2 regions of the Gracilibacillus sp. Marseille-QA3620 genome follow, and region 2 is predicted to be linked to the other one. Evidence: riboswitches for the same ligand, from Rfam matches in the RefSeq annotation. Region 2 holds a riboswitch; the other holds the start of a gene.
What was found. A riboswitch is a leader RNA that binds a small molecule or an ion and turns the genes downstream of it on or off. The one in region 2 is predicted to bind glycine.
Positions count from the first base shown of each region.

Region 1 (12,266 bases), 1.7 Mb from region 2:
ATATTTATGTTGCCTACGGGCTGATTGCGCTCATTGGTGCAGCTTCTGTCGGTTTGCAAAATATGTCCAATGCGTATGTGGCTCAATATTATTCGGTTGAGGTGCGAGCGGCGGCCCTGGGCAGTACAATGGCATTCGGGAGAATCGGATCGATTGTAGCCCCGACATATGTAGGGATTCTACTGACCTTTGGTTTCTCACCACAGTTTAATTTCTTCGCTATCGGGATAGCAGCAATCTTTGGCGCGATTGCCATGAGCCTGATACGTGAAAGCCAGGCTGATTATGCTGAAGATACACAATCTTCGATGAAAGAGGCGGCCATTTAAAAACTCTCACAAAAAGAAAACCGGAGATTCGGCTGCCTTTACAGGTGATCAAATCTCCGGTTTTTTAGTTGATGACAGCTTTTCTTCATTTCTTGAGCCTTAGATGGAAAGCCCAGCAACAATGAGCATTCTCTAGATTTACATCTATCATTCTCTTACCGGTTTGCAGCATCAGATGAGGGGGTTACAACCTCTCCTGCTTTTTAAGTTTGTTCAATTGTTCTATAATTTCCTTCTGGTTCTTCTCAATCTCGAGCATCTGGTCGTGAAGCTTTTCTAATATTAATTCACTCTTTAAGTCAGTGTGATAATCATATTGGCTTCGGAGCGAGTCTTTCTGGCTTTGCCTGTTTTGACTCATCATGATGATAGGTGCCTGCAGTGCGGCAAGGCAGGATAGCATGAGATTTAACAAAATAAATGGATACGGGTCAGGAGCTCTGTCCGCTAAATAGTAATTCAAGATCATCCAAAAGATAAGGAAAATCGAAAAAAGGATAATAAATCCCCAAGAACCAGCAAGCTCGGTAATCTTATCCGCCATCCGAGCCCCAAAGCTCAAATTTTCTCCGTGTGCCTTGTCCACATCAAAGGCAATAGGCTCATCAATTAATTCTTCCATCAAGTCCACATCGTTCTTTAAAGGATCTGAATCAAGTATCTGTAAGATTAAATCTTCTTTTGTCTTTGTCGTTTTACTCATTATCATCACCTTTATTTATTATACCACAAAATAAAAACTATTCTGAATAGTCATTCGGGTTGTAAAGTCTATCAATATAAGAAACCATTTTCTGGTTAAACCGTATAGACTAGCAAACAAACTAAATGGGGGAATGTCATGCTGTTGATTATGATTCAGGTTGTTTTCTTTCAAGTGGTTTTGCCAGCGGTTTTCATTGTGACTCTTTGGAGAGGGAGTAAGAAGAGTAAGTTGGATTGGCTGGTGCAATCCCTGTTCACGATATTCTATGTAAGCTGGCTGTTTATGACGGCGCCATGGGATTTCCTTACCTATTATCTGAGATATATTTGGGTTCTCTTGTTGATTGTTGCGCTTATCCTGTCCTATTTGAAGGTGAGAAGGAAGCCTTTCAGGGCACCTTTAGAAAAGGGAGAGAAATGGTCATTTGCTCTTTATCTTTTGTTGATAGGGGTATTCGGTCTGTATAATGTGCTGGCTATCAGCGGGCTTTGGACAAATGAGGAGGCCATTGAGCTGGAGTTCCCGTTAAAGGATGGAGTCTATTTTATTGGACAGGGAGGAGCTCATGTTCAGGTCAACTACCATCATGCCTATGAAAGCCAGCAATATGCAGTTGATATCGTAAAGATCGACAAATGGGGAGTGAGAGCCACTGGCATTTATCCAGGTGATAATTCTAAATACAGAATCTATGGCGATGGTATCTACAGTCCATGTACAGGAGAAGTGGTGGAGGCAGAACAGGAACTTCCTGATTTGAATCCGCCGCAAACCAATCCGGAAAAGGCAGCAGGAAACCATGTGGCTCTTCAATGTGATGGTACTGAAGCTCAAGTATGGATTGCCCATATGCAGCAGGACAGTCTGACGGTCAAAGCAGGCGAACAGGTTGAGGCGGGAGAGAAGCTTGGACTTGTCGGCAATTCTGGTAACACGTCAGAGCCTCATGTACATATTCATGCTGAAAAGGATGGAGTGGGGGTTCCCATTGAGTTTAATGACCGATTCCTTGTAAGAAATGATCTTGTTTGGTGAAAGGGCTGGTGATTCATGCGAACTATTACTTTATCAGATGGAAGAACCGCTGAGGTGGAATGCCTGAGCTGTGCGTTAACGAGTGGTCTGGTTGAGCCGGATGGCGGTGTGATTGGGGAGACAGCTCATTTCCATGCTCATCAGGATGCTGCCTATCCAATCAAGGGACTGGTGATTGTCGCATCCAAACGCCATATTATCAGCTTGGATGAATTGACTGATGCGGAGCGGCTGGACTATATCAGCTTTCTAGCGAAAATCAGAAGGGCACAGCGGACCGTCCTTGGAATTGAGCATGTCTATTACTTCTATAATGAGGATACAACCCATCATTTTCACACATGGATGGTACCGCGTTATCAATGGATGGAATCGTTCGGACACTCGATCGAATCTGTGCGTCCTGTTCTACTCCATGCGCGAACAGAGATGAATGATAAGAAAAGCAGGGAAGAGATGTATGACGGTATTCAAAGGCTAACGGCTGAATTAAATAGACACATCGAATGCTAGTGATTCGATGTGTCCTTTTTTTATGATTTAGCAGTATATTTTCGAATGGCAGGAAGGATTTCCGTGCCAATGATTTCAATTTTCTCGATGACTTTTTCGCGCGGCACTCCGCCGAAATCCATCTGGGCAATATAGCGCTGGTGACCAAATTGTTCATGCTGATAAAGGATTTTCTCAATAATCTGCTGTGGACTGCCGACATTCATGACATTATGCGGGTTACTTCCTTGGATGAAAGCAGCATGCGGAAAACCGCGTCCCTTGGTGCGTTCCATTCCTTTATTGATATGAGGGTAGTACTCGTCAAGCGCTTTCTCGGCATCGTCTGCGATAAAGAAGAAGCCAGCCGTTGCGACTGGAAGGGTAGATGGGTCATAGCCGTTTTGTCTGGCTGCTTCCCGGTAAGCGTCAATAGAACGCTTGAATGTCCCCGGTATGCGGATTAGGTAAATGGTCGCCCAATGTATAAATACCAAATTAAAGTCCCTTGCTTGCATCAATACGATACTATTCCATGATAATCCCCCTTATAAATGAAGCTGATTAGGGATAAGTATACTAAAATGCTGGAAAAAGAACCCGGATGATGACTTATGGAGGGGGAGGAATGCATTGAGCTTTTTCACTCGGGAAGATAATGATTCTATGGATTGTTTTAAGTGTAACAAAATTAATTTTGTTCATTTCCTTCTCAATAAAACTTTGTGGTAAAGGCAATAAGGGTATAGATCAAGGATGTGAGAAAAGGAAGGTTTGGATAAAAGAAGAATTCTTTATTTACATTTGGTATATCTGTTTTTATCCCGCGAACCCCTTGTATAGCTTGGTCATAGTATCGAGCTTTAAGCTCTCCGGTTGAAGTGAAAAACCAATTGAATAGGGTGAAGATTACTCCTACAAAAAAAGAATCGTCAAGGAAATTGGAATGATAATGATGTGACAAACTAAAACTTGTACCAATTAATAATAATAAAGTAAGAGTAATGGTTAATATTTTTTTAAACAATATCCTCTTTCCCTTCTGAACAGCTAAGTATTTACTGCCTGCATTTCCTGTTAATAAAGTATATTTGAGGTCTAAAATAGATATCCCTTATATAAACCGCAAAATATTCCATTAATTAAAATTGACCAAGCGTGGGTGTAAAAAAGAACCCGCCTCTCTAGGCGGGTTCCTATGGTTAACACTTATTTTCTACTACTTCAATCTTACTTCGCTGCCGATTATAAAGAAATACTAAAGCGATGAACCAAATTGGTGTCAGTAAGAGTGCGAGTCTCGTTGCCTCAGCAAACAGCATGACAATTAGTACGAGTGCGAATAACGCTAAAACGGCATAGTTGATGAATGGGGCGAATGGTGCCTTGAACGTCGATTTAGCAGCAAGTTCTGGCCGTGTTTTCTTATAACGGATATGGGCAATCAGGATAATGCTCCATACCCAGATGAAACAGATTGCGCTTATGGTCGTCACAATCGTAAATGCCTGTTCAGGAATGACCTTGCTGAGAAGGGCCCCAATTGATACAACAACGGCAGAAAGGAATAGCGCATTGCTTGGCACGGCATTCTTATTCAATTTCCCGATTTTCGCCGGAGCAGAGCCATCCTTACTTAAGGAGTGAAGAATGCGGCTCGTGGAGAAGAGACCACTGTTGCAGGCTGATGCAGCAGATGTCATGACGACGAAATTGATTATGCCGGCTGCCACTGGGATGCCAATAAGCGTAAATACACCGACGAATGGACTGCTGTCTCCGTTCAGCATTGTCCATGGATTGATAGTTAGTATAACGATAATCGCTCCGACATAGAATAATAGAATTCGTACCGGAATCTTATTAATTGCCGAGGGAATGTTCTTTTTAGGATCAGCTGTTTCGGCTGCTGATACACCGACAAGCTCCATGCCGACGAAAGAAAAGACGACAAGCTGGAAGGAGAGCAGGAAGCCTTGGACCCCATTCGGGAACATGCCGCCGTGACTCCATATATTTGATAGGGAAACCGTTCCCGTATTTGTTTGAAAGCCAATGACCAATAATACAATTCCGACCGCAATCAAAGCAATAATCGTGATGACCTTAATGATGGCAAACCAGAACTCAAGCTCGCCAAACAGCTTAACGGATAATAAATTCAATGCTACGAGAATAATTAAGCACGCAAATGCCGGTATCCATTGCGGAATGTCAAACCAATACTGCATGTAGACTCCGACGGCAATGATGTCCGCCATCGCGGTCATGATCCAGCAAAACCAATAGGTCCAGCCTGTCACATATCCAGCCCACGGTCCGATATATTCCGTGGCGAATTCCGTGAAGGAGGTATACCCGGTATTCGATAATAGCAATTCCCCTAAAGCCCTCATCACAAAAAATAACGCAATCCCAATCAGAAGATAGGAAAAGATGATAGATGGACCTGCCAGGGCAATTGATTTACCTGCCCCCAAAAATAACCCGGTTCCAATTGTTCCGCCAATGGCGATTAATTGAACGTGCCGGTTCTTTAAATCTCGTTTTAACTCTTGTTGCCCCATGTTTCTTCGCCTCCGCTTGTATGTCTAGATGAACCGGATAAAGTTCCTCGAGAAAATAAAAAAGAGATTGGAACAGAATCCAATCTCTAAAGGGCATTTTAGAAAAATAACAATGCAATACTTGCTACTCTCCTGTCCTTTTGCCTGAGATTATGAATCCTTCGGCGCTGCACATTTGCTGTACAGTCTCTCCAGAAGCTGCTCCTGCCATAGTTTGATCCACGGCATTCAACGCTTACTAGTATCCAGTTTTCATGGGAAAATGATTCCCATTTATTTTTATAGAATAATGGAAGTCTAACATGAATGCGATAAATTGGTCAATTATTTTAACCGGAAATGACTGGGAAATGTCGAAAAATCATTTGGAAGCTTATCTAACAAACAGACTGACAAGGAGCGTTATTAAGGCATAAGATTTTACTAAAGCATTTGATGTTTATTAGTGCGGGGTAAAGAATAAGAGGAGCATTTGAATGAATAGACTAAGAGAGTGCTTGAGACAAAAGAGGTGTTGAAATGATGAATGATGCGATGAAACGCGGGATAGTAGAAGCAAGAAGAACGATGAACCAAAATGATGGGGGACCGTTTGGGGCTTCCATTATTGATAAGAACGGGACGGTCATTGCGGTTGCATCCAATACCGTGCTGAAGGATCATGATCCGACCGCGCATGCGGAGGTCAATGCGATCCGCAAGGCCGGTGAGGTGCTCGGAACGCATGATTTATCCGGCTGTGTACTGTATGCTACAGGTTTTCCATGTCCGATGTGTCTATCGGCCATTATATGGGCTAATATTCATAAGGTGTACTATGGCTGCACACCGAAGGACGCAGAGGCGATAGGATTCAGGGATGATTTTATTTATCGTTTCATTCAGGATGGTTTCGAGGATTCATCCATTCTTGACCTTGAGGAGCTGGACCGTACCCAATGTATGGAGTTATTCGAGGAGTATGCACAAGCGAATAAAGCCATTTATTAAATAAGGGCCATTCTCTTAATGTGAGAATGGCCCTTATGCCAATGCTCAGGGGGCAGGGGTTATCAAGGAGCTTGTTCAAAAAGGCAGGAAAGGCTTTGTAACCTGTGAGCTGCTCTCCTTGTCAACGGATATTGAATCATACTTCGAGGTGGGTACTGAATGTCAGGAGGTATGTGCGGAGCTTGGAGCAGAGTTTGCCCAAGTTGAATTCCAGAATGACTCCTATGATACGATCATCGCATTAGCGAAGCTTGTAAAGAAGCAGATAGAAGCTGTTCCAGCTTCCCGATAGGCACGAAAAAAGCCCCGATAATATGGGGCTTAGGAATTATTTATCATCTTAACTCATTACCGCATGTGCAAAATGTTCAATCTTATCTTTATGAATGCTGACGGTCTCTCCGTCTGCGAGACTCTTCATAGCCATCTTCCCAACAAGCCGCTCAATAAAGCTGAGTGCATCCAGGCGAATCTCCCCGCCAAAGGATTCATGTGCAAGTGCATGGGCTAGAAGCTCTGGCGGAAAGTTATCGGTGAAATGCTGCTCTGCCTGCTGTTCATTGCCACAGCAAATGAATAAACCAATTTCCTTGTCGAGCAGTTCGCTCTTATGGTTTTGCATAAATTCCTTTACCGCGCTGTGAAGCCTGCCGTATCGAATCGGGCCGCCAATAAGAATAGTGTCATAATCACTGAGATCAGGCTCTTGGCTGACAATATCAATGAGGGTTGTAACTCCGTCAATCTCGTGTGCGAGCATCTCAGCACAGGTCTTGGTGGTGCCGCTTTTTGAAGCATAAACAATCATTGTTTTCATGGTGCTTAATCGCTCCCTTCAAGTGAAATGAATGTTCACCATAAGCATACATGAAATATTGCAAGGAATCGAATGATGTATCTTGAATAAGGATAGGAAGAGGGAGGCGATAAGGATGACAAAAGGTGGGAAGTATGTGGAGCTCTCTGGTGGAGCGGAATTATATGTGCGGGATATCGGACAAGGGGAGCCATTGGTGTTTATTCCCGGCTGGACCTTTACCCTGGAGGTATTTGAAAAGCAAATAGGGCATTTTGCCAAGACACATCGGGTGATTGCCATCGACCCGCGCAGTCATGGACGATCGACAGTTACAGCAGAGGGGAATGAATACATCACCCATGCAAAAGATCTGCAGACAGTACTTCAAGCGTTGGAGGTTCATGAACCAACGCTTATGGGTTGGTCATTTGGCTGTTTGACGATTTGGGAATACGTCAGGCAATTTGGTGTGGACTCCATCAAGTCGTGTATATTGGTCGATATGTCGCCAAAGGCCCTCTCGGTTAATGAAGGAGATTGGACAGAAGGAAGCTTAGATGATATCGCCGCAGCATACACGAATTATTTATGTAATTCAAAGGGGCAGAGATCATTTGTGGAGAATTATGCAAGAAACGTCATGGTACAGCGTGATTTAAACGAGAAGGAGCTGCAGTGGCTGATTGAACAATCCTTGAATACTCCTTATTATATTGCCGCTAATCTTTTTGCAGCGGGCATGTTCTCTGATTACCGCAAGGAAGCAAGACAAGTGAGTGAGGCTGTGCCAACCTTAGCTATTGTTGCCGAGCACTGGCAGGACGCAGCAAAAGGAACGCTTGCACATATTTCACCAGACGTGAAGGTGGAGGTTCTTGGCGGGCATTTGATGTTTTGGGAGTATGATAAAGCGTTTAATGCCATTATCGAGGAGTTTTTGAAAGGGTAAAAATAATCCCCCCTTCATGAAATGAAGGGGGGATTATTATGCTTACTCCTGCTCGCCAATCAGGGTCTCGGCAATATTCTTGGCATGGTCGCCAACTCGCTCAAGATTGCTTAGGATATCAACGAACACTAATCCTGCTTGAGGGCTGCATGCTCCGCTATTCAACCGAAGAACATGCTGCTTGCGTAGTTTGCGCTCCATTTTGTCCAAGGTGCGTTCATGCTCGACAACCTTGTAGGCAGCCTCTTTGTCCATATGCTCAAAAGCATCGAGTGCTTCTTTTGCCGCTCGGATGGCGATATTGAACATTTCATCTAAATCAGACATGGCTTCCTCTGTAATAGAAACCTTGTTGCTAAGCTGGTATTCGACAAGCTCGAGGATATTCTCGAAATGATCCCCAATTCGCTCAAAGTCATTAATCGTATGCATTAGAATGCTATGCTCATCTGATTCATGCTGGGATAAAGAGCTTGCTGATACTTTCACGAGATAATCCGTAATTCGATGGTCAAGATTATTAAGGGCTTCCTCAAGCTGTGTGGCTCTATTGAGTGAAGTTTTATCTTTCGTCATTAAGTAATTCTTGGATTCCTCCAAGCCGTTTACAGCGAATCCGCCCATACGCAGAATTTCCTGCTTTGCCTGTCCAAGCGCAATGGCTGGTGCTTTATCCATCAGGATAGGATCCAAATGCTTGGGCTTGAATTCAATAGCAGCATCCTCACCAGGAATTAGCTTTGTCACAAGCCATGCATAAACTCCGATGAACGGGAACATGATGATTGTGTTCGTCACGTTGAAGGCACCGTGAGCGAAGGCAATTGTCATCTCAGGGTTCAATCCGAGGGTCGTTTGGAACCAAGAAATCAAGGCAGTATAAGGAACAAGGAGTATCATGAAGATAGCAGCACCAATTAAGTTGAAGAGAACATGAACACTTGCAGCTCTTTTCGCCGTGACAGAAGCCCCGATAGAGGCGAGCACAGCTGTAATGGTCGTACCGATATTATCTCCAAATAAGACAGGCAGGGCGCCGTTTAGGTCAATAAGCCCTTCCCCGAATAGTCCTTGCAGAATTCCAATTGTGGCACTGGAGCTCTGAACAATCAACGTAAAGACCGTTCCGACAATCAAACCAAGAATGGAGTTCTCACTCAGATTGACCGTCAAATCAAGGAACCATTCAAACGAGCGCAATGGCTTCATCCCGCTGCTCATTAATTCAAGGCCATAGAATAAGAAACCAAAGCCGAAAATGACTTGCCCGATATTATGAACCTTCTGATTCTTAAAGAAGAATAACAGAATGGCACCAACAAAGATGATAGGGAGAGCATATTCACCAACATCGATCCCAATGATGAAGGCCGTAACGGTTGTTCCGATATTGGCTCCCATGATTACCCCGATTGCCTGGCGAAGGGTCATAAACCCGGCACTGACCAACCCGACTGTAATAACAGTGGTTCCGGAGCTGCTCTGAATCAAGATTGTCACCAAGACCCCTGTCAAAACTCCCATTAATGGGTTTGTCGTATATTTATCTAGCAAATCGCGCAAACGATCTCCGGCAGACTTTTGCAGACCGTCACCCATAAACTTAATGCCGAATAGGAAGACCCCTAATCCGCCGATGAATTGAAATATCATCTCTTGAATATTTATCTCCACAATTTTCCTCCTAGGTATAAATTTTACACTCAATCCTCCAAATTATTATGTAGAAAGTATTTAAAGTAAAGGTATTCTAGGGAATCTTTACAATTATTTAATAATTCATTTACTTTAGTGAAACAAAAATCCGAAATGTGATAATACGCTGCCTTTATGTATTTACGTTCCATTTACAAAATCTTCATAGAGCAGTAATTAAGTGAACAAACTTATTGTTATTGTGAAAACATGGGAGGAATGATGCTTGGCAGGAAAGTATGTACCTATCACTCTAAGAACCTAGCAAAATCAAATGGATATGTATAGGGAGGATTTTGCTTCATTTTGATGAAAATAAAGTAAGACTGCGTATAAAAAAGTGTTTTAACTTGTCTGTTTTGGTCTTCCGGCTGATGGACCTTCCTTATGAAATGAAGGTGATCGATTATTTGGTTTTATATAGGAGAAAGAGGACCAGTTAAGGGAGAAAACGATAGATTTAAGAGTGGGGGCAGAATTTATGGGTGAAATTCTTATGGTGAGTGCGAGGAAGCTCAAGACTAAAAACATGAGGTATGGGCGATTGGATATATGAGTGAATCATAATGTTCCATACACGAGAGATAGAGAATATTAGGATACCGGCTAATTCCTGTCAAAAAAATGCCCCTATCTCAATCGAGATAGGGGGATATCATTAATACTGTTCGCCGATTAATGTTTCGGCAATATTTTTAGAGTGATCTCCGATACGCTCAAGATTGCTGAGGATGTCAACGAACAACAATCCAGCTTGCGGTGTGCAGACACCGTTGTTAAGGCGGAGGATGTGCTGTTTACGTAATTGACGTTCCATTTTGTCTAATTTACGCTCATGATCGACGACCTTATGGGCTAGTTCTTTATCCATTTTCTCAAAGGCTTCCATAGCGCAGGTTGCGGCTTGGATAGCGACGGTGAACATCTCATCAAGATGCTGCATTGCCTCACCTGTGATGGTGATTTTATGATTGATTTGATATTCGGTCAGCTCGAGAATATTATCGAAGTGATCGCCGATTCGTTCAATATCATTAACCATATGCATAAGAATGCTATGCTCATCAGATGCTTGCTGTGAGAGTTCATTTGTTGAAATTTTCACGAGATATTCTGTAATCTTTTGATCAAGATTATTTAGGGCTTCCTCAATTTGATAGCCTTTATTTAAAGAGGCGGCATCCTGACTAAGAAGGTAGTTCTTCGTTTCCTTCAATCCTTTGACTGCGAATCTACCCATGCGCATCGTCTCTTGTCTTGCTTGGGCTAATGCAAAGGCAGGTGCTTGGTCAATCAGAATTGGGTCCAAATGTTTTGGTTTGTATTCGATAATCTCGTCTTCACCTGGAATGATTTTCGTAACGATCCATGCGTATGCACCAATGAACGGAATCATAATCAACGTATTTGTCACGTTAAACGTCCCGTGTGCAAAAGCGATTGTCATCTCAGGGTTCAAGCCTAAAGTGCCCTGGAACCAGTTGATGAGTGCCGTAAATGGTACGAGCAAGATAAGGAAGATCGTTGCGCCGAGAATATTGAATAATACATGAACGCATGCCGCTCTTCTTGCGGTAATGGATGCACCGATGGAGGCAAGAATCGCTGTAATGGTTGTTCCGATATTATCTCCGAATAATACGGGAAGGGCGCCGTTTAAGTCAATCAGACCTTCTCCAAACAGACCTTGCAGGATTCCGATTGTTGCGCTGGAGCTTTGAACAATTAAAGTGAAGATGGTTCCCACTAATACGCCAAGTATGGAGTGTTCACTCAAGCTGACGGTCAAATCAAGGAACCACTCGAAGGAGCGAAGCGGCTTCATTCCGCTGCTCATGAGCTCTAAACCGAAGAATAGGAAGCCAAAGCCGAAAACAACTTGTCCTATATTGTGAATTCGTTGATTTTTAAAGAAGAATAGCATAATTGCACCGACGAAGATAATGGGCAATGCATATTCGCCGACATCAATCCCGATGATGAATGCCGTAATGGTTGTCCCAATATTTGCCCCCATGATAACGCCGATTGCCTGACGTAAGGTCATAAATCCGGCACTGACGAGACCAACGGTTATGACGGTTGTTCCGGAGCTGCTTTGGATGAGGACGGTAACCAAAATACCTGTCAGAATCCCCATAATGGGGTTTGTCGTATATTTATCTAATAAATCTCTAAGCCTGTCCCCGGCAGACTTTTGAAGGCCATCTCCCATAAATTTGATTCCGAAAAGGAAGATACCCAATCCGCCTAGGAATTGAAAGATGATCTCTTGAATATTGATATCCACCATATTCCTCCTGAAAATTATATTGAAATAACTTCCTTCATTATCGAGTAGAACAAATAAATAGTAAATATGTCCCGAAGAATCTTAACATTAACTTTACAATTCAATCGCTTTTGTAAATAATCTCTTGTCATTGCTTATTAGCCTTTACTTTTCCTCAATCAGCTATACATATTGAAAGGTAAGAAGTGTTCCTGTTAGAAACTATAGGTGGAAAATTATACAATAGAGTTAATTACAGCAAAGACAAGGCGGGGGTTCGCATGGAAAAACTTACGACATATTCATTGTTTGACGTGATAGGGGAGCTCTTTTCAGAGGAAATTTCATTTGCAGTAACCAATACGAAGGAATATATTTTCTATCGGTCAAGCAAACGAATCAATTTAAAGATTGCCCCTGGCGATCCTGTAA
Region 1 is NZ_CM143102.1:459,773-472,038, forward strand. It holds gene ACY8DX_RS02340 (MFS transporter) at 1-329, shown strand, start outside; gene ACY8DX_RS02345 (DUF1003 domain-containing protein) at 514-1,032, opposite strand; gene ACY8DX_RS02350 (M23 family metallopeptidase) at 1,171-2,070, shown strand; gene ACY8DX_RS02355 (HIT family protein) at 2,086-2,583, shown strand; partial or broken gene ACY8DX_RS02360 (LLM class flavin-dependent oxidoreductase) at 2,604-3,008, opposite strand; gene ACY8DX_RS02365 (amino acid permease) at 3,765-5,129, opposite strand; glycine riboswitch at 5,252-5,334, opposite strand; gene ACY8DX_RS02370 (nucleoside deaminase) at 5,649-6,119, shown strand; gene ACY8DX_RS02375 (hypothetical protein) at 6,268-6,411, shown strand; gene ACY8DX_RS02380 (flavodoxin domain-containing protein) at 6,460-6,936, opposite strand; gene ACY8DX_RS02385 (alpha/beta fold hydrolase) at 7,052-7,867, shown strand; gene ACY8DX_RS02390 (Na/Pi cotransporter family protein) at 7,910-9,541, opposite strand; gene ACY8DX_RS02395 (Na/Pi cotransporter family protein) at 10,221-11,855, opposite strand; gene ACY8DX_RS02400 (LytTR family DNA-binding domain-containing protein) at 12,116-12,266, shown strand, end outside.
Region 1: another riboswitch for glycine. It lies ahead of ACY8DX_RS02365 (amino acid permease); the one in region 2 lies ahead of gcvT (glycine cleavage system aminomethyltransferase GcvT).

Region 2 (12,266 bases):
ATGCCAGTAAAATGGCCTATTCATGAGCTCTTTATCCATCTCGATTGTCAATTGGACGATGAGATGCCCTGGTCCCTGTTCGGTGATTTCACAATGGTTTGCTTGAAAGAATTCTGTCAGGAATTTATGGATTTCCACTTGCTGCACTTGCAGGTTCCTCCTTTTTCACCCGCTTCGCAAATTCAATCATGGAAGCGAGATTGTCCATCTTGATTTTCATTTCTCCCTCAGTCTTCGACTTGGCAAGAATATCAGTTAAATGCTCTTCAAGATTTTTGACCTCGAGCCTTGTTAAAATATCATCTAGTTCGCCGACGACCCGTTCAAATAATTGAATCTTCTCATAGAGAATCTTCATAATATGCTCCTCCACCGTTTCTTTGACGGAAAAGTTATAAATGCGTACATCTTCAGTCTGGCCGAGGCGATGTATCCTCCCGATTCGCTGTTCAAGCCGCATAGGATTCCATGGCAGGTCGAAATTGATGATGTGATGGCAGAATTGCAGATTGATTCCCTCGCCGCCGGCTTCTGTCGCAATCAGCACCTGTGCCTGCTTTTGAAAGAGCTCTCTCATCCAGTCTTTTTTGCTGCGCTTAAAACCGCCCCGGAAAGGAACAGATGTAATGCCGTTTTGCTTGAGGAACCACTGCAAATACAGCTGAGTAGCACGGTATTCTGTAAAGATAATGACCTTATCATTAATATTCTTGATCAGCTCTAATGCTTTTTCAGCCTTCGAGTTGACATTCACCTCTTCTACCTTGCCAATCAGCTCATGAATCTTCTGCTTATAGGTCTCACTGGCATCTGGATATTTCTCAAGCATATTGCGAAGCGTAAAGTAGACAGCTTCTCGGCTGCTGCAGGCCTCCCGCTGAAGAATCAGGGAGGAGAAGCCGGTATTCATTTTCTCCGGCAAAGCCTCACGGAAGGAGGCGACTGCATCATAAAGGGCTCTCTCCTTCTCGGAGAATTCAATGAAGACCGACTCTACCTTTCTGCTTGTCCATTCAATCCCTGTTTCCTGGCGTTTATTACGAATCATGACTCGGTTCACTAATTCCTTCAGGTAGGCATCATCCTTCAAGGAACGCTTTTTGGCGGAGAATCGCTCATTGAAGCTCGTATAACTGCCAAGATGGCCTGGCTTCAGCAAGGAAACAAGGTAGAAAATTTCCTCAATCTTGTTTTGGATAGGCGTAGCTGTCAGCAGCAGGCAGAACTTCTTTTGGATTTTTTGAACAAATTCATAGTTTTTGGTTTTATTGTTTTTTAATTTATGAGCTTCATCAATGATGACCAAATCATAGGATTGTTCAAGAATGGCAGACCGGTGTGGCTCCCGTTTGGCTGTATCAATGGAGGTTATGAGAATATCTCCATCCCACCCATAGCCCTTGCGGTAAATGCAGGCTGGAATATGAAATTTTTGATTCAGCTCTGTTCCCCATTGAGAGACCAAGGAAGCAGGAACTAAGATGAGTATTTTTCGTGCAAGTCCTCGAATCATGTACTCTTTTAAAATAAGCCCTGCCTCTATTGTCTTTCCAAGACCGACCTCATCGGCTAAGATGGCTTTTCCGTTCATGCGCTCGATTACTTCTGTTGCTGCTTCGAGCTGGTGGGGGAGAGGAGTGAATCCCGAAAGATGCTTCGGTCCGATTAACCCAGTGAAATCTGGTATTAGCTTTTGCTTTTCAGCTTCGATGCTAAGTTGAAAAAGAGAATAGCTTGACCAAGGTCCATCTTCATTGATTCTCTCTTCAAGCTCTGTTTCCCACCCATCTTCAAAATGAATATCTGGAATATTGCTCATGGCTGACCCCGTCTTTCCTTATAGTAAGCTTGGGCAATTCCTCTTCAAGTGGAGGTTTACGTTTGCCACAATGTTCCTCTTGATGATAGGATATAACTATCTTGTTAGATTATTTTGATAATAGTCTAATCCCTTTGCATGATGTTTAGTATGAACCAATTACATAAAAATATGAGCGAATGAAGGCAAGGGGAGAGACCGCAGGCTGCGGCGCCGAAGGAGCAAACGGCTGAGACCGTGAATCTCTCAGGCAAAAGAACACTTGCTGGACGCAACTCTGGAGAGTGCTTTCACTATTTAACTAGATGAGGCCACCAAAGGGGAAACGCAGGATGTATGCGGTAAACTTTCAGGTATCAGGACAGAGACCATTTCCTAAAATTAGGGCTGGTTTCTGTCCTTTTTTCTGTGATTGAAAAGGGATTATACGAATCATTGGGAGGTAGAGGATGGAGAAGTTAAAGCAAACTCCGCTGATTTCAGTATATGGGGAATACGGCGGAAAGACGATTGACTTTGGCGGTTGGGAGCTGCCTGTGCAATTTTCGGGAATCAAGCATGAGCATGAGGCAGTTAGAACGAAGGCGGGCCTTTTTGATGTCTCCCATATGGGTGAATTTACAGTCAAGGGAGCAGGTTCACTGCCGTTTCTTCAAAAAATGGTGACCAATGATGTGAGTAAATTGATAGCAGGTAAAGCACAGTACACAGCTCTCTGCTATGAGGATGGCGGAACGGTCGATGATTTAATTATTTATAAGAAGGCTGAGGATGACTATCTCCTTGTAGTGAATGCCTCAAATATTGACAAAGATTTTGAATGGCTGACGTCCCATTTGACTGAAGGAGCAGAGCTTGAAAATATTTCTGAACAAATCGCCCTGCTCGCTTTGCAGGGACCGCTTGCAGAAGAGGTTCTGCAGCCCCTTGCTCCAGAGGCAGATTTAACAAGCTTAGGCTTCTTCAGCTTTTATGAGGATGTGAAGGTCGCTGGAATGAACGTGCTGATCTCTAGGACCGGTTATACAGGGGAGGATGGCTTTGAATTGTACTGCCGAAGCGAGGATGCGGCAGGACTTTGGAAGGAACTGCTGAAAGCAGGCGAGCGTATCGGTCTTATACCATGCGGTCTGGGAGCACGCGATACTCTTCGTTTTGAGGCTAAACTGCCGCTTTACGGACAGGAGCTTTCGAAGGATATTACCCCGATAGAAGCAGGAATAGGCTTTACGGTCAAAGTTGATAAGGGAGACTTTATTGGTCGAGAAACATTAAAAGCACAAAAAGAAAACGGGGCTCCGCGCAAGCTGGTCGGCATCGAGATGATTGACCGGGGAATCCCGCGTCATGGCTATCCGGTAATTGCCGGAGGTGTTCAGATTGGAGAGGTCACGACAGGCACCCAATCCCCTACCTTGAAGAAGAATGTTGGTTTGGCGCTCATTAAAAGTGAATATGCCACACTTGATGGAGAAGTAAAGGTTGAGATTCGCGGCAAGCAATTAAAGGCTAAAGTGGTCAAAACCCCATTTTATAAACGTCCGCAAGCAGGAGGAGTGCAGAAATGAACCACCGTTATTTACCGATGACTACCGAAGATGAGAAAGAAATGCTGCAAACAATTGGTGTTGATTCAATTGACGACCTATTCTCTGATATTCCATCCAATGTCCGTTTCAAAGGGGAGTATGCCATCAAGCCGGCCAAATCAGAGTCAGCCCTATTGAAGGAATTAGCTGAAATGGCGGCAAAAAATGCCGACCTTAAAAGCTATAGCTCCTTCCTTGGTGCAGGAGTGTATGACCATTACATGCCGGTTATTGTTGATCATGTCATTTCCCGTTCTGAGTTTTATACAGCCTACACACCTTATCAGCCGGAGATTTCGCAAGGAGAGCTGCAGGCTATCTTTGAATTCCAGACAATGATTTGCGAATTGACGGGTATGGATGTAGCCAATTCCTCCATGTATGACGGGGGTACGGCGCTTGCTGAGGCAGCCATGCTTGCCGCTGGGTCTACTCGCAGGAAGAAGCTGCTAGTCTCAGAGGCAGTTCATCCTGAATCTCGTGCTGTTCTTGCAACCTATGCAAAGGGACAATATATTGACCTTCAAGTTGTGGCGTGCAAGGATGGCGTGACAGACTTGGAGAAATTAGCTGAACAAATAGACGGAGATACAGCTGGATTTATTGTTCAGTATCCGAATTTCTTCGGTCGCATTGAAAATCTTGCGGAGGTTGAGAAGCTGGTTCATGCTCAAAAGGCGATGATGATTGTCTCAAGCAACCCGTTATCCCTTGGTGTATTAACGCCTCCAGGGGAATTCGGCGCTGATATCGTGATTGGCGATGCCCAGCCATTCGGCATCCCTGCAGCCTTTGGCGGTCCGCATTGCGGATACTTTGCCGTTACCAATAAATTAATGCGGAAGGTGCCGGGCCGTCTTGTCGGTCAAACGGTGGATGAAGAAGGCAAGCGAGGCTTCGTTTTAACCCTTCAAGCACGGGAACAGCATATCAGAAGGGATAAGGCTACCTCTAATATTTGCTCCAACCAAGCCTTAAATGCGCTTGCTGCATCTGTTGCGATGACCGCACTCGGGAAACAAGGCGTGAAGGAGATGGCTGTCCAAAATATCCAGAAGGCTCATTATGCAAAAGAGGCTCTTAAATCAAATGGACTTAAAATAGCCTTTGAGGGACCATCCTTTAATGAGTTTGTCGTGAAGGTAAATGGATCTGTTCAAGAAGTGAATCGTCTGCTCCTTAAGAAAGGAATTATTGGCGGTTATGATCTAGGACGTGATTATCCAGAGCTTGAAGGGTGTATGCTTGTTGCCGTAACAGAGCTGCGTACACGGGAAGAAATTGATACATTTGCAAAAGAATTGGGGGATTTCCATGCATAAACAGGATCAGCCTTTAATATTTGAACTTACAAAACCAGGCCGTATTGGCTATTCCCTGCCGGAATTGGATGTCCCAGAGGCAAGCCTCTCAGAATTGCTGCCGAATGAATTCATTCGAGAGGAAGAGCCGAATTTGCCGGAGGTGTCTGAACTTGATATCATGCGTCATTATACGGCTCTTTCCCGCAGAAACCATGGGGTGGATTCCGGATTTTATCCACTCGGCTCCTGCACGATGAAATATAATCCGAAGATTAATGAAAGCGTCGCACGATTCCCAGGATTCGCTCATGTGCATCCCCTGCAGGAGGCTGAAGCGGCACAAGGGGCACTGGAATTAATGTATGACCTCCAGCAGCACTTAAAGGAAATCACGGGTATGGATGAGGTAACTCTTCAGCCTGCGGCAGGCGCCCATGGGGAATGGACAGGGTTAATGATGATTCGTGCATTCCATGAAGCAAATGGTGATTTCGACCGTGTGAAGGTCATTGTCCCAGATTCCGCACATGGAACAAACCCAGCTTCTGCAACGGTGGCCGGTCTGCAGACCATTACCGTGAAATCTGGTGAGGATGGCTTGGTTGACCTTGAGGACTTAAAGAGGGTTGTAGGGCCGGATACTGCGGCATTGATGCTGACAAATCCAAATACACTTGGCTTGTTTGAGGAGCAAATTACGGAAATGGCGGAAATCATCCATGGTGTCGGCGGAAAGCTGTATTATGATGGGGCGAACCTGAATGCCGTCTTGTCAAAGGCACGGCCGGGGGATATGGGCTTTGATGTAGTCCACCTTAACTTGCATAAGACCTTTACTGGACCTCATGGAGGGGGCGGACCTGGCTCTGGACCTGTCGGCGTAAAGAAGGATTTGATTCCATTCCTTCCAAAGCCAATGGTCGTGAAGGAAGAAGAGGGCTATGTGCTCGATTATGACCGTCCGCAATCAATTGGTCGTGTGAAGCCATACTACGGAAACTTTGGGATCAATGTACGTGCTTACACATATATCCGGTCGATGGGGCCGGATGGCTTGAAGGCTGTAACGGAATATGCGGTTTTAAATGCCAACTATATGATGAGAAGACTCGCAGAATACTATGATCTTCCTTATGATAATCATTGTAAGCATGAGTTCGTGCTTAGCGCGAGAAGACAGAAGAAGCTTGGGGTCCGTGCACTTGATATTGCCAAAAGGCTCCTTGATTTCGGCTATCACCCGCCAACAATCTACTTCCCGCTCAATGTTGAGGAATGTATGATGATCGAGCCGACAGAAACGGAATCAAAAGAGACCCTCGACGGTTTCATTGATGCCATGATTCAAATTGCGAAGGAAGCAGAGGAGAACCCTGAAATCGTACAGGAGGCACCGCATACGACTGTCATCAGCCGCCTTGATGAAGCACTCGCTGCCCGTAAACCTGTATTGAGATATCAGGCTTAATGAATTCACTCTATTGAAGCTGTATGCTTTAATGAAATAAAAAAGGGTATCCGATTAAAGCACCGTAATTGAACTGTACCCCAATTGTGAGACATGTCTAACAATTGGGAATGCAGTTTTTTTCGTATACCCATTGTATGTGGAGATAGAATATTGGATAATTATTACATTAAATGAAAAGCGGGTGTCCGATGACAAAGAATCATACTCTTATAATGGCTGGAGCAGTTCTCCTTCTTGCCGTCTCTATTTTGGCTTCAGCAATCATCTTATCAAGTAATGGAAGTGTGCAGACAGCTTCTGCAGAGCCATCCAGCGTATCAACCGTCCCTAGTATGGTCATGACAAAGAATGAATTAGCCGAGTATCTATTTATTTCAGAGGAAGAGATAGAGGTCCTCATTAGTCAGCAATCGATGGAGCGGACTTCAGGTGAACACGTTGAAATAGATCAGCATCTTCCTTTTATCCAATTCGGAGATAAGGAATTATTCGTTAAGAGTGAAGTGGATAAATGGCTTATGTTGAATGCAGCTTCATTTAGTTCCTATTGAGATTGGTGTAACCTCCCCAGAAAGGGGAGGTTTTTTCATGCACAAAAATCACGGTATAGTTTCCGGCCTACCTTCATAGATTTGTACAAGCTAAGCCAGAAGATATGGAGTGAAGTTTTTTTGAGCGGACATATTCTATTCAGTTATTTTATTTTGGGAATCACCTTAGCCGCACCGATAGGGCCCGTTAATTCTGCCAGGATTGATAAGGGGATTAAAAATGGCTTTTGGCATGCTTGGTCAGTTGGTGTCGGCTCCATGCTGGCTGATGGACTTTTTATGCTGTTTGTCTACCTTGGATTTGTGCACTTCATCGAGATACCAGTTGTACAGATATTCTTGTGGCTATTCGGCGGATTTGTGTTGATATACTCCGGTGTGGAAGGAATGGTTAAGGCGGGGGCGCTCAGCTTGAGCGGATATCGTCAGAAGGAATCATTGGCAAAATCCTTTGGGATAGGCTTCCTAATGTCCATTACAAGTCCTCTTTCCATCTTATTCTGGATTGGCATCTATGGGTCCGTGTTGGCGAAAACGGCCACAACGACAGGGACAACGGACCTGCTTATTTATTCCTCGATGATTTTCCTCGGATTAACCTGCTGGGATGTATTTGTGGCTATGCTTGCGACTAGTTTTAGGCGCTTTCTTAATGAAAGGAGCTTGAAGACAATCTCCATTGTCTCGGGGCTCTCACGCCTGGGCTTTGGCGGTTATTTTGGCTATCAAGGGTTGATGGCTTTATTGGCTCCATTTCTTAAATGAAGAAAAGGGAGCCATGAAATCATGGTTCCCTCGTTATCTTCTGAGCTTCATTTAAGATGGATGTCACGATATGAATGGAATCCCATTCCCCACCCGATGCGATGGTAATAGGGTACTGCTTCGGAAAGAGCTCCTTCTTAATGGATAAGACATCCATACCCTTATCATGCAGCCGGATGACTTCTTCCTGCATAGCTTCAAGATATTGAAGTTTATCAGACAGCCGTTTTCGGCCTTTTGGCAAGTAGCCGGCATGACTGCAATAAACCTCCTCAAAGTCATAAGCAAGCACCTTTTTGATAGAAGCCATTGTTTGGGTGATGTCCTCCTCAGCAATAATGACCTTTGTTCGAGTCAGGACATATAAATCACCGCTGAACAATATCTTACGGTCATGATTGTAAAAGGAGACATGATCCTTCGTATGACCGGGTGTATGAATCTTTTCCCATGACTCACTTTTAGAAGAAAATAAGGGTGGAAGCGGTTTAGCCTCAAAGGATTCCGTCTCTCCCCAGGCAAGCTTGCGATATTCGGGATAATCAAAGGGCTTGCTGCACGACGCAGCGGTGGATTCATGTATGTAGATGGGAACATGTAAATGATTTTGTATCCATTTAGCCCCGCCTGCATGGTCTTCGTGATAATGAGTTAAAACGACCCGGTCGATTGGTTTCTTCGTAAAGAAAGGGATGTAATCGTTCAGTAAGAAAGGTGAACCTGTATCGATTAAAAGTCCATCCACGTAAAAGCTGTATACACTCATCTTAGTCCCGGGGAGCGAGACGATACCATAAGCACAATCCACTTCGGCGTGGCTGCTCTCTCTTAAGCTTGTTTCCACCTTAAACATCTCTAACTCCTCCTTTAAAACATCTTATTCTCAGCATAACATAAAAACGGAAAAAAATATCAATGGTTGAATGGGTATTCATTATTCGTTGAGGCAGATTTCGCTATTTGAATGGATTGAGAATTTTGACTATTATATATATTATATTAATATAATTATTTTAAGGACTAAATGAATATGGAAACTGAACAGCCCTCACTCCTATCCTTATATCCCAGCCATCCTATCATTTTCTCCAATACAACGATATCTTGAGTTTCAGAAAGGGGATTTTATGTTTCTATGCGTGTGCATATTGGGTTAGATATTGGTTCAACCACTGCAAAATTAATGATCTTGGATGAAGATAAACAAGTACTGTATAAAAATTATCTGCGCCACTTCTCTAATGTGAAGGCAGCAGTCGTGAAAATGCTCCAGGAGGGCTTGCGCAGCTATCCTTCAGCAGAAGCAACAATTCATATAAGCGGATCTGGCGGGATGTCTATGGCAAAGCGTCTGGACATTCCGTTTGTTCAGGAGGTCATCGCCTGTACAGAGGCTGTCGAGTTTCATATCCCATCAACGGACGTTGTCATTGAGCTTGGGGGAGAGGATGCAAAGGTCATCTACTTCCAGGGTGGTATAGAACAGCGAATGAATGCGGCATGTGCAGGAGGGACCGGGTCATTTATCGATCAAATTTCCAGTCTAATGCAGACTGACGCGGGAGGGTTGAATGAGCTGGCCAAGGGACATGAGAAGATTTATCCGATTGCCTCCCGCTGCGGTGTATTTGCTAAGACAGATGTGCAGCCGTTATTAAATGAAGGGGTACGGAAAGAGGATATTGCAGCATCAGTGTTTCAAAGTGTTGTAAACCAAACGGTATCAGGCCTTGCCTGCGGCCGTCCGATTCGTGGGAGTGTGGCATTTCTAGGAGGGCCGCTGACCTATCTGTCTGAATTGAGACAACGGTTTATTGAGACATTAAAGCTCTCAGATGAGGATGTGTTATTCCCGGAGGACAGTCAATATTTTGTTGCTTTGGGTGCAGCAATGTGCAGTATGCAGTCACCTTCTTATCTTCTGATTGATTTGGTGAAGAAGTTCAATGATTACAACCCTTCTATCTATGAAAGTGATATCGCAGCACTTCCAAGGTTATTCCAGGATGAACAGGAGCTTGAAGATTTCAGGGAGCGTCATGGACGCAATGAAGTAAGGAGGGGAGATTTGGCTTCCTATTGCGGAGGAGCTTATTTAGGGATTGACGCTGGCTCGACGACGACAAAAATTGTGCTAGTTGGGGAGGAGCTGGAACTGCTTTACACATTCTATGCGAGCAATAAGGGGAATCCTCTCCAATCAGTTATCGATGGGCTGAAAGATTTATATAAGATCATTCCAAAGGACGTCTCCATTATATCGTCGGCCGTTACCGGCTATGGGGAGGGCTTGGTGAAGGCTGCCTTAAATATTGATTTCGGGGAAATCGAAACAGTGGCCCACTATAAAGCTGCGGCAAAATTCTTGCCTGAGGTTGATTTCATCCTTGATATCGGCGGTCAGGACATGAAGTGTATCAAAATCAAAAATGGGGCGATTGACCATCTCATGCTGAATGAGGCCTGCTCTGCAGGCTGCGGGTCATTCCTTGAGAGCTTTGCTCATTCGCTTGGAGTGGATATTAAGGACTTCGCTAAAGAGGCTTTGCTTGCGGACTCGCCAGTTGATCTAGGCTCCCGCTGTACAGTGTTCATGAATTCTAAGGTTAAGCAGGTTCAAAAAGAAGGGGTCACATTTGCTAATCTATCAGCTGGTCTTTCTTATTCAGTTATCAAAAATGCTATACAGAAGGTAATGAAGCTTCGAAATACAGAGGAGCTTGGAGAGAATATCATCGTTCAAGGAGGAACCTTCTATAATGAAGCAGTCCTGCGTGCCTTTGAGAACATTATTGGCAAGGAGGTCATCAGGCCAGATATTGCTGGGATGATGGGGGCATACGGCTGCGCAATCATCGCAAAGGAACAGAGCCGATTGGCTGGATTAAGAGAAAGCGGAATCCTGCATCTTTCAGAGCTTGATGATTTCACTTATTCTGTCAGCCATAGCCGATGCGGTCGGTGCGGCAATAATTGTGCCTTAACAATCAACCGCTTCAAGGACAAGCGCTTCTTTATCACAGGGAACCGTTGTGAGCGCGGTGCGGGCAAGCCGAGGAAGAAAACGGACCTGCCGAATCTTTATACCTATAAATATGAAGGAATTTTTCAATATGAGCCGCTTTCGGAAGAGGAGGCATTCAGAGGAACGGTTGGCATTCCAAGAGTCTTGAATATGTATGAGAACTATCCATTATGGCATACTTTCTTTACGAAATTGGGCTACCGGGTCATGCTATCGCCAAAATCCAGCAAGAAGTTATTTGAAGCCGGAATGGATTCCATCCCTTCAGAATCAGCCTGTTACCCGGCGAAGCTGTCCCATGGTCATGTGAAGCATCTGGTTGATCAGGGAGTAGACATGATTTTCTATCCATCGGTTGTATATGAGAAGAAGGAGGCTGAGGAAGCAGCCAACCATTATAATTGCCCGATTGTGACCTCTTATCCGGAAGTTATCCGCGTCAATGTGGATTCCATTCGGGAAGCAAATATTCCGTATGTACAGCCATTCCTGACTCTTGATAATGAGCGGGCCCTGATTAATGAGATGGCCAAAGCGCTTCCTGATGTGCCGAAGAAAGAAATCAAGACAGCCATTCGTCTCGGTCTTGCTGAACTTGATCATGCAAAAAGCGATATTCGCCTCAAGGGGGAAGAGACGATTGCCTATTTGAAGGAAACCGGCAAGAAGGGAATCATCCTGGCAGGCAGGCCTTATCATGTTGACCCGGAAATTAATCATGGTCTGTCTGAGCTAATCACAACCTATGATATGGCTGTGCTTACAGAGGATTCTGTCGCACATTTGGCTGAGCCAGAAACAGACCTGCGCGTCGTTAATCAATGGACGTATCATTCTAGACTTTATAGAGCAGCACGTGTGGCTGCAAAGGAAGAGTCACTTGAGCTTGTGCAATTGACGTCCTTCGGCTGCGGGCTGGATGCAGTCACAAGTGATATGGTAGAGGAAATTCTGGAAGAGAGCGGCAAGATGTACACACTCATTAAGATTGATGAGATCAATAATCTCGGAGCTGCCCGTATTCGTATTCGTTCCTTAAAGGCTGCTATAAAAGAACGGGAGCTGGCTCAAGTGAAGCCGGTTCAGAAAATCAAGCGTCCGCAGGAGCCTGTGAAATTCACGAAAGAGATGAAAAAGGATTACACCATCCTGATTCCTCAAATGTCGCCGATTCATTTCTCTTTATATGAAGCGGTCTTAAATAGTGAAGGCTATAAAGGAGGAGTACTTCCACTCGTTTCGCAGGAGGCTGTAGACGAAGGTCTTCGGTACGTGAATAATGATGCCTGTTATCCGGCTATCCTGACGATTGGCCAATTGGTTCATGCCTTGAAGTCGGGCAAATATGACGTGAATAAGACGGCGCTCATTATGTCACAAACTGGCGGTGCCTGCCGGGCTACGAATTATATCGTCTTATTGAGAAGGGCATTGAAGGATGCCGGAATGGGGCAGGTTCCGGTCATTTCGATGAATACACTCGGTCTTGAGAAACACCCTGGCTTTGATATAAGCCCTTCCATGATTCGCAAGCTGATTGCCGCGACCGTTTATGGAGATGCGCTCATGCGGATGGTCTATCGCGTTCGTCCATATGAGGCAGTTAAGGGGAGCGCAAATGAACTGATGGACAATTGGATTAAGACCTGCAGGGAGTCACTAAGGAAATTCCGCATGAAGGATTATAGGAATTACCTCGTTTCCATGGTAGATAGCTTTGATAGGCTGCCTATCATTGAATC
Region 2 is NZ_CM143102.1:3,034,021-3,046,286, reverse strand. It holds gene ACY8DX_RS15340 (YqhG family protein) at 1-147, opposite strand, end outside; gene ACY8DX_RS15335 (DEAD/DEAH box helicase) at 125-1,819, opposite strand; glycine riboswitch at 1,999-2,091, shown strand; glycine riboswitch at 2,095-2,186, shown strand; gene gcvT (glycine cleavage system aminomethyltransferase GcvT) at 2,269-3,387, shown strand; gene gcvPA (aminomethyl-transferring glycine dehydrogenase subunit GcvPA) at 3,384-4,730, shown strand; gene gcvPB (aminomethyl-transferring glycine dehydrogenase subunit GcvPB) at 4,723-6,180, shown strand; gene ACY8DX_RS15315 (hypothetical protein) at 6,372-6,734, shown strand; gene ACY8DX_RS15310 (LysE family transporter) at 6,855-7,499, shown strand; gene ACY8DX_RS15305 (MBL fold metallo-hydrolase) at 7,519-8,352, opposite strand; gene ACY8DX_RS15300 (acyl-CoA dehydratase activase-related protein) at 8,635-12,266, shown strand, end outside.